DNA from 4 places in the Streptomyces sp. NPDC001599 genome. Region 4 is predicted to be linked to each of the others. Evidence: riboswitches for the same ligand, from Rfam matches in the RefSeq annotation. Region 4 holds a riboswitch; each other region holds the start of a gene.
What was found. Region 4 has a riboswitch for cyclic di-AMP ahead of ACFYZ3_RS13020 (peptidoglycan DD-metalloendopeptidase family protein). Riboswitches for the same ligand answer to the same signal wherever they lie in the genome.
Positions count from the first base shown of each region.

Region 1: another riboswitch for cyclic di-AMP. It lies ahead of ACFYZ3_RS06910 (NlpC/P60 family protein); the one in region 4 lies ahead of ACFYZ3_RS13020 (peptidoglycan DD-metalloendopeptidase family protein).
Region 2: another riboswitch for cyclic di-AMP. It lies ahead of rpfA (resuscitation-promoting factor protein RpfA); the one in region 4 lies ahead of ACFYZ3_RS13020 (peptidoglycan DD-metalloendopeptidase family protein).
Region 3: another riboswitch for cyclic di-AMP. It lies ahead of ACFYZ3_RS37545 (transglycosylase SLT domain-containing protein); the one in region 4 lies ahead of ACFYZ3_RS13020 (peptidoglycan DD-metalloendopeptidase family protein).

Region 1 covers NZ_JBIAVA010000002.1:482,884-485,061, reverse strand. Annotated here, with positions in the region: gene pcrA (DNA helicase PcrA) at 1-620, opposite strand, end outside; cyclic di-AMP (ydaO/yuaA leader) riboswitch at 876-1,060, shown strand; gene ACFYZ3_RS06910 (NlpC/P60 family protein) at 1,067-2,178, shown strand, end outside.
Region 2 covers NZ_JBIAVA010000012.1:102,691-104,868, reverse strand. Annotated here, with positions in the region: gene ACFYZ3_RS27760 (transglycosylase family protein) at 1-567, shown strand, start outside; cyclic di-AMP (ydaO/yuaA leader) riboswitch at 751-917, shown strand; gene rpfA (resuscitation-promoting factor protein RpfA) at 921-1,649, shown strand; gene eno (phosphopyruvate hydratase) at 1,897-2,178, shown strand, end outside.
Region 3 covers NZ_JBIAVA010000028.1:13,153-15,330, reverse strand. Annotated here, with positions in the region: gene ACFYZ3_RS37550 (polyprenyl synthetase family protein) at 1-53, opposite strand, end outside; cyclic di-AMP (ydaO/yuaA leader) riboswitch at 788-960, shown strand; gene ACFYZ3_RS37545 (transglycosylase SLT domain-containing protein) at 965-1,459, shown strand; gene ACFYZ3_RS37540 (HAD family hydrolase) at 1,512-2,178, opposite strand, start outside.
Region 4 covers NZ_JBIAVA010000004.1:44,071-46,248, reverse strand. Annotated here, with positions in the region: gene ACFYZ3_RS13025 (tyrosine-protein phosphatase) at 1-480, opposite strand, end outside; cyclic di-AMP (ydaO/yuaA leader) riboswitch at 905-1,062, shown strand; gene ACFYZ3_RS13020 (peptidoglycan DD-metalloendopeptidase family protein) at 1,067-1,996, shown strand.

The sequences.
Region 1 (2,178 bases), on a different contig from region 4:
GCGCTGAACGACTTCGGCGGGAAGCGCTTGGGGTCCAGGTCCAGGTCGCGGCAGACCAGCGCCATGAGCCGCTTGGAGTCGGCGGCATCGTAGATCGAGAACGACGAGGTGAAGCCGAGCTTCTTCGACTCGCGGCGCAGGATGCGGACGCACGCGCTGTGGAAGGTCATCACCCACATGGCGTTGGCGCGCGGGCCGACGAGCTGCTCGACGCGCTCCTTCATCTCGCCCGCGGCCTTGTTGGTGAAGGTGATCGCGAGGATCTGGCCCGGGTGGACGTTCCGCTCGGCCAGCAGGTGGGCGATGCGGTGGGTCAGCACGCGGGTCTTGCCGGAACCGGCACCGGCCACGATGAGCAGCGGGGAGCCGGAGTGGACGACGGCGGCGCGCTGGTTCTCGTTCAGCCCCTCCAGGAGCGCCGCGGCGTCCAGGGCGGGGCGCGGGGCGCCGTCCCGGTAGTGGGTGTCCCGCTCCGGGGGCGCGTCGAACTTCCCGCCGAACAGATCGTGCGGAACCGGCTCCGGTCCGTGATCGTCCTCGGGCGGCGGCGGGGGTTCCTCCTCGTGACCCCGGGGGGTCTGGAGGCTCGCCAGGAAGCTGTCGTCAAAGAGGCTGCTCATCGCTCTCCGAGTCTAGGGCGCCCCACCGACAACCCGGTGCCACCCCGGAAAATGCCCCCCACCCTCTCGGCGCGGGCACGCCCTGCGACCAGCGGAACCACGAAGAGTGACGCTCGCGACCGCCCCGGAGGCACCCGAACGAAAGGTCACGAAAATGTATCGGGCATATCACCCACCAACCTTCACAGCGGCCACACGAGTTGGCTACGGTGCGGGGCAGGCCGCTCGACCCCCTCCGGCGAACCTCGCCGGTCCGCGCGGCCTCCGCCGAGTCCGGCCTGCCCGCACGGCACCGGAGCCGGGGACCCACCGAGACCTTGGGGTGAATCGGCCGCACCGCCCTCGACTGCACGAAGAGGGCGGGCCGCCGTAGGGCAACCCTTCCGAACCACCGCCCGAACCCGACAGCTAACCCGGTAGGCGGAGCACTGGAAGGAGTCGCCTCCTTGGCGTCGCACCGCAAGTCGCGCCCCACCGGTACCCGCGTCGCGGGCATACGGACCCCGGCCCTCGCCACCGCGGCCCTCACCTCCGTCGCGCTGCTGTCCCAGACGGCGAACGCCACGCCGTCGGACGACCGGCCGACCCTGGAGGAGGTCGAGAAGAAGGTCGACGACCTCTACCGCCAGGCCGGGTCGGCGACCGAGAAGTACAACGCGGCCAAGGAGAAGACCACCAAGCAGCGCAAGAAGGTCGACGGCCTCCTCGACGACGTCGCCCGGCGCACCCAGAAGCTCAACGACGCGCGCGAGGAGCTGGGTTCCTTCGCCTCCGCCCAGTACCGCACGGGCGCCTCGGTCCCGGAGACCGCGACGCTGCTGCTCGCGGACTCGCCGCAGGACTACTTCGACCAGAACCAGCTGATGAACCGGCTCACCGGCCGGCAGAAGACCGCCGTCGACGACTACGTCACGCAGCAGTCCGAGACGATGAAGAAGCGCCGGGAGGCCACCGAGAGCCTCGAGACGCTCACCGAGTCGCAGACCGACCTGAAGACGGCCAAGTCGACCGTCCAGAAGAAACTCGCCACCGCGCGGGAGTTGCTCTCGGAACTGACCGCCGAGGAGAAGGCCCGGCTCGCGGCGATCGAGAGGAAGAAGCAGGAGGAGTCCGAGCGCAAGGCCGCCGAGCTGGCGAAGCAGCAGGCGGCCCAGGAGGAGGCCGAGCGCAAGCGCCGGGAGGAGGCCGCCCAGCAGCAGGAGAGCGGTTCCGGATCCGGCGGCACCGGCTCTTCCGAGTCGTCGGACTCGTCGACGCCGGGCACCTCGACCGGCACCAAGGCCGACAAGGCCATCGCCTTCGCCCGCGCGCAGATCGGCAAGCCGTACGTCTGGGGCGCCACGGGCCCCGGTTCCTACGACTGCTCGGGCCTCACCCAGGCCGCCTGGAAGGCCGCCGGCGTGACGCTGCCGCGCGTCACCTACGACCAGGTCAACGCGGGCACCACCGTCTCCGTCTCCCAGGCGCAACCCGGTGACCTGGTCTTCTTCTACGACGACATCAGCCACGTCGGCCTGTACATCGGCGACGGCATGATGATCCACGCCCCGAAGCCGGG
Region 2 (2,178 bases), on a different contig from region 4:
TCGTCCGAATCACCCGCGACCACCGAATCGCCCGAGTCGTCCCCGTCATCCGAGTCATCCGGTTCGACCGGTTCAACCGGCTCGACCGGTACGGCCGAAACTCCGGAGTCGGAGTCCGGGGCGTCCTCTTCGTCCCCTTCGCCCTCTTCTTCGGCTTCTTCCTCGCCGTCGTCTGACGCCTCGTCCGATGGTGCGGACCAATCCACCAAGCCGGACACTTCGTCCGAATCCGACCCCTCCGCCAGTGCCGAACCGCAGGGCACCGAGGGCTCGTCCGGCTCCGGCAAGCACCGCGGCGGCAGTGCGGACGAGGATGCGACGGGGGAGGGCCGTACGGACCCGACGGCGGGCCGGCACGCCTCGCGCGACGGTGACGAGCGAGAGGCCGGGGACGGCTGTTACGTCGTCCGCACCGGCGACAGTCTCTGGGCCATCGCCGACTCCCTTGAGGTCGACGGCGGATGGCACGCGCTCTACGCCGACAACGAGGCGGTCGTCGGTGCCGACCCCGACCACATCCTGCCCGGTCAGACGCTCACGGTCACGGGCGAATCGGGCGAAAAGTAGGGGGAGTTCACGTCACGGTTAGGGACTGTATGTCCCTTTTGGATCTCGTGAGAGATAGGTCTCAGAAGCCGTGATCGTCTTTGAAAATCCGCGGAGCGCGTGTCTACGGTCATGACCGCTCGCCACCGCGGGCCCCGACAGCCGCAACGCCGAATCCTGCCAGCGGCCGTACGGGAACAGTCGTCGCGTCAAGCGCCGCAGGCAGGAGCGGGGGACCCAAGGTAAGCGCCGCACCGGGCAGTTGAGCCGGAGTGGCTAGGGGTGAAGCCGAGTTCCGCGAGGAACCCGGCCGGGCAACTCAACCGGCCCGAACCCGACAGCTCACCTCGCAGGCGTCGGTGAGGGGATCAACCATGCTGTTTTCCGGCAAGGGCAAGCACCGTCGCCCGTCCAAGGCCACCCGAGTCATCGCCGTCGCCGGCGTCACCGGTGCCGCCGTCGCCGCCCCGCTGATGGCGGCCGGCAACGCCTCCGCCGCCACCGCGTCCGAGTGGGACGCCGTCGCCCAGTGCGAGTCCGGCGGCAACTGGTCCATCAACACCGGCAACGGTTACTACGGCGGTCTGCAGTTCTCCGCCTCCACCTGGGCCGCCTACGGCGGTACGCAGTACGCCTCCTCCGCCGACCAGGCGAGCAAGTCCCAGCAGATCGAGATCGCCGAGAAGGTGCTCGCGGGCCAGGGCAAGGGTGCCTGGCCGGTCTGCGGCACCGGCCTGTCGGGCGCCGCGTACACCGGTGGCGGCTCCCAGGACAGCGGTTCCTCCAGCTCCGAGAGCTCGCAGAGCCAGAGCAGCGGCTCCACCGCCGAGCGCTCCACCGAGCAGAAGGCCTCCCGCTCCTCCGAGCGCCCGGCCGCCGAGCCGAAGGCCGAGAAGCCCGCGAAGAAGACCGTCACCACCCCGACCGGCAAGAAGGTCGAGAAGGGCGACGGCGAGTACAAGGTCGTCAAGGGCGACACCCTCAGCTCGATCGCCGAGGAGCACGACGTCAAGGGCGGCTGGGCGAAGCTGTTCAAGCTGAACGACGACATCGTCGACGACGCCGACCTGATCTACCCGGGCCAGCAGCTGCACCTGAAGTAGGCGGCGGCCCGCCCCGCGACTCCCGCCCCGGTGCGTGTTCCCCCGTACGCACCGGGGCGGGATTTTCATGTTCCGCCTTTGTTCCGTTCGGAAACAATTTACTCTCGGTTCTGTCCAGCGGGTGGGCGATCGGCTGGCCGATCGCCCGGAGCCGGTTAGGCTCGGTCCCGCAGAGCCGTCGCGGTCCCGCGGACCGCGGCCCACCGAAGCGCCACATCGAAGCGTCACATTGAAGAAGGAGATGCTCGTGCCGTCCATCGACGTCGTCGTAGCCCGGGAAATCCTGGACTCCCGAGGCAACCCCACGGTCGAGGTCGAGGTCGGCCTCGACGACGGCAGCACGGGGCGTGCCGCCGTTCCCTCCGGCGCCTCCACCGGTGCCTTCGAGGCCATCGAACTGCGTGACGGCGACCCGGGCCGTTACCTCGGCAAGGGCGTCGAGAAGGCCGTGCTGGCCGTCATCGAGCAGATCGGCCCGGAGCTGGTCGGCTACGACGCCACCGAGCAGCGCCTGATCGACCAGGCCATG
Region 3 (2,178 bases), on a different contig from region 4:
GCTTCCAGAGCCTGGTCCCGCACGCTCAGCCCGAACGGCCCGACGACGGTCACGAGGGGTCTCCTGTCTGCTGGTGTCTACTGGCGATTACCTGGTTTGTCGATAGGTCGCTGCCACCACTCAAGTCAGCGTATCCGGTCACGTTTCGATCACCGCTAGCGCCCACCGTTACAGGCTGGGCGGTATCGGATCATGAACGGTATGTTTTTGATCAGGTGATATGAGCAGATTTTGGTTGATATCGCCAGAGGGGACGAGCCGGAGCCGGAGGGCGAACGGGCCGAAGCCGCCACCGAAGATCCCACCACTCCTCCCAACGGCCCGCACTTCGAGAACGTCACCCGATCGACACACCTGCCCCCTCCCCCGTCCCCCCGCTTCCTCGCTCCCTGCCCCCTCTCTCCCCACTCCCTTTCCCGCCGCTTCCCCCTCCCCGTTTCCCGTCGCTTCCCTCTCCCCGTTTCCCGCCCCTCCCGGCTCGACACCCGAAGCCGTCCCCACCTGCGGTCGGTTGGCTCCTAGTTGGGGTTAATGCCCCATTTGCCGTGCTTGTTGAAGCCAGTGAGTTGGCTCACTCCCGACACCCGAGAGGCAACCCCGTCGGAACCTGTGCCCTCCCTTTGCCCCGCAAGCCAGTTGGGGATTGGCGACAGCAAATGATCAAGAGCCATAAAGGCCCCAGACCAAGGTCAACAGGCACGTTGGGTGATTCCTGCACTTGTTCCGGACATGTGCTCTCGCATACGTTCCCGGCCTGTCGGGTGGACGCCGAATCCTGCCACCGCCCGTCGCACAGTCATCCATCCAACAAACTCGCAGGCAGGAGCGGGGGACCCAGGTAAGTCGCCGCACCGGTCACCACCGGAGCGGCTCGGGGTGAAGCCGTACCCGTCAGGGCACGGCCGGGCACCTCCCCGCCCGAACCCGACAGCTCACCTCGTAGGCGTAAGGAGAGGGACACCGCATGTCTGCCAACGGTCTGAACCGTCACGCCCGCACCAGCCGCCTCGCCCGCAAGCTCGCCGTGGCCGGCACCGGTGCCGCGGTGCTCGCGCTGCCGCTCATCGGCGCCACCACCGCTTCCGCGGCCACCCCGGCCGCCGCCACGACCGCCACCACGGCGGCCACGACGACCTACCCGGACAACCTCGACGGCTGGATCCGCGAGTCGCTCGACATCATGGCCCAGCACGGCATCCCCGGGACCTACGAGGGCATTCACCGCAACATCATGCGTGAGTCCTCCGGCAACCCGCTCGCCATCAACAACTGGGACATCAACGCGATCAACGGCACCCCGTCCAAGGGCCTGCTCCAGGTGATCGACCCGACCTTCCAGGCGTACCACGTCGAGGGCACCTCCTGGGACCCGTACGACCCGGTCGCCAACATCACCGCCGCCTGCAACTACGCGGCCGACCGCTACGGCTCGATGGACAACGTCTTCAGCGCGTACTGAGCAGCACCGCCGCGGCAGCGCACCGAGCGGCAGTGCATCACGAGGCAGTGCATCAAGAGGTACCGAAGATCCGCTCGAGGACGACGGCCACGCCGTCGTCCTCGTTCGTCGTCGTGACCTCGTCGGCCACCGCCTTGAGTTCGGGGTGGGCGTCGGCCATGGCGACACCGTGGGCCGCCCACTGGAACATGGGGATGTCGTTGGGCATGTCCCCGAAAGCGATCGTCCGCCGCCGCTCCATGCCAAGGTGCTCGGCGGCCAGCGCCAGGCCGGTGGCCTTGGTGATGCCGCAGGGCTGGAGCTCCACCGTGCCGGGCCCCGACATGGTGACCGTCGCGAGGGAACCGACCACCGCGCGAGCCGTCGCCGCCAGTTCGTCGTCGGTCAGCTCGGGGTGGCGCAGCAGCACCTTGCTGATCGGCGTGGACCACAGCTGCGCACGCCGCTCGACGCGCACCGCGGGCAGCGTCGGGTGGGGCATCAGGTAGCCCGGCTCGATGAGCGTCAGCCCGTCGACGCCGTCCTGGTCCACGGCGGCGTGCACCTGGCCCACCTCGGCCTCGATCTTGCCGAGCGCCGTCTCGGCCAGCTCCCGGTCCAGGGTGACCGACCACAGCATCCGGTGCGCGCCGGCGTCGTACACCTGCGCGCCCTGTCCGCACACCGCGAGCCCCGTGCAGCCGAGCCGGTCGAGCAGGGAGCGCACCCGGGGTGCCGGC
Region 4 (2,178 bases):
TCCGGCGGCGCAGTGCATCAGGGCCGGGACGCTGTCCTCGGCGAGCGCGTGCAGGATGCGGGAGTGCTCCGCGGTGCGCTCCGTGACGATCGAGCGGTAGGAGCCGATCATGCGGTCCGCGGCCTTGCCGTCGGCCAGGATCTCGCGCAGCTGGTCGAGGTCGCCGTCACGGACCATCTTCCAGAACTCGGCGCCGTCGGCCGGGTCACTCAGCGGCAGGTTGACGTTGCGCACGCCGGGCAGCTCGACGTCCGGGCCCTCGAGCTTCTGGTCGGCCGCGTTGCGGAAGTCGAAGATCGTGTGCAGGCCCAGCGAGGCCAGGAACGCGGCGTCCTCCCCGGTGGCGTGAGCCAGGTGACCGCTGCGGAACAGCACCCCCTGCCGCACCCGCCGCCCGTCCACGGTCGGCAGTCCGCCCACGTCCCGGAAGTTGCGCACGCCGGTCAGCTCGGGTTCGGTCGACGGGACCTGCTGCGTCACGGGGGCTCCTCCCACTCCGCCCCGCCGCCGCTGCTCGCCGACGGGCTTCACCCGACGATACGGCATCCCCTGTGCGCGAAATCGCACCCGGAGGCATATTCCGGGCAGATAAGAGCCTTCTGTCCGAATTGGCGCCTTGATAACAACTGGCCCTGAAATGGCGCAGGGTGAATGAGAGGCGCGTGAGCAGCGTCATATCCGTGACCGTGCGTTGCCCGTCATGTTCACGTAATTCAACTGTTTCTCAAGGGGCTTCAGGTAAAAGCGCGCGACGGAAATCGACGCAGGGTTACCGGATATCCCCGTAAAGGATCAATCGGAACACCTGTCGAGGGAACCCCTCGCTTGTCCCCTTGCGTCTTGGTCCCTTACGTTCACCACCGATCCGGACGGACGCCTAATCCTGCCGCCGACCGGAGCCCGCACTCATCGACCACCCGTACACGGCAGGAGCGGGGGACCCACAGGTAGAACTGCCTGTTCCGGTTCCCGGAACGGCTTGGGGTAAAGCCGCGTTCCGACGCGGCCGGGCATCTCCAGCCCGCACCCGACAGCTCACCTCGCAGGCGCCGGAGAGGAATTCGCCATGCCCGCGAAGGGTAAGCACCGCCGTACCAGGGCCATGCGCCTGACCCGCACCATCGCCGTCGCCGGAACCGGTGGCGCCGCGCTCGCGCTCCCGCTGATGGGTGCCGCCGCCGCCAACGCCGCTCCCGCGCACTCCGTTTCCGAGCAGGCCGTGCAGTCCGTTCCGACGTCGGCCAAGAAGGCCGCCGCCGAGAAGAACTCCGACTCGCGCACCTACACCGTGAAGAGCGGGGACTACCTCTCGAAGATCGCCGACGAGCAGGACGTCGACGGCGGCTGGAAGAAGCTCTACGCGGACAACCGCGAGGCCGTCGGTTCCGACCCGTCGCTGATCCACCCCGGGCTCAAGCTCTCGATCGACGGCCAGGCCGCCAAGCCGTCGGCGCCGTCCTCCGCGCAGTCGCACAAGCCCGCGCAGAAGTCCGCCGAGAAGCCCGCCGCCGCCAAGCCGGCCCAGAAGTCGACGGACGCCGAGAAGACCTCCTCCTCGGACACCGGCAGCCAGTCCACGGGCACCACCAGCGGCTACACCTCCCCCGTCGCGGGCGGCACTGTCGGTACCCCGTACCACCAGTCCGGCAGCATGTGGTCCAGCGGCTACCACACCGGCACCGACTTCGTCGTCCCGACCGGCACCTCCCTCAAGGCCGTCGGCGCGGGCACCGTCGTCTCCGCCGGCTGGGGCGGCGCGTACGGCAACCAGGTCGTCATCCAGCTCGCCGACGGCCACTACGCCCAGTACGCCCACCTCTCCTCGCTCTCCGTCTCCGCCGGTCAGTCGGTGACGGCGGGTCAGCAGGTCGGCCTCTCCGGTGCCACCGGCAACGTGACCGGCCCGCACCTGCACTTCGAGATCCGCACCACGCCGGACTACGGCTCGGACATCGACCCGCTGGCGTTCCTGCGCTCGCACGGCGTCTCCGTCTGACGACCGGTTCCGCGCGGCCCCCGCGCACCGAAGGCCGGACCCCGATCCCCGGGTCCGGCCTTCGGCGTGTCCGGACCACGGTGCACGCGCCGTACAAGGACCTCGCCGTATTCCGGAATTGACGAATACTTTAGGCGTGGCCTTTCTCACCGCCCGTCAATCCCTTCCTACGGTCGCGTAGG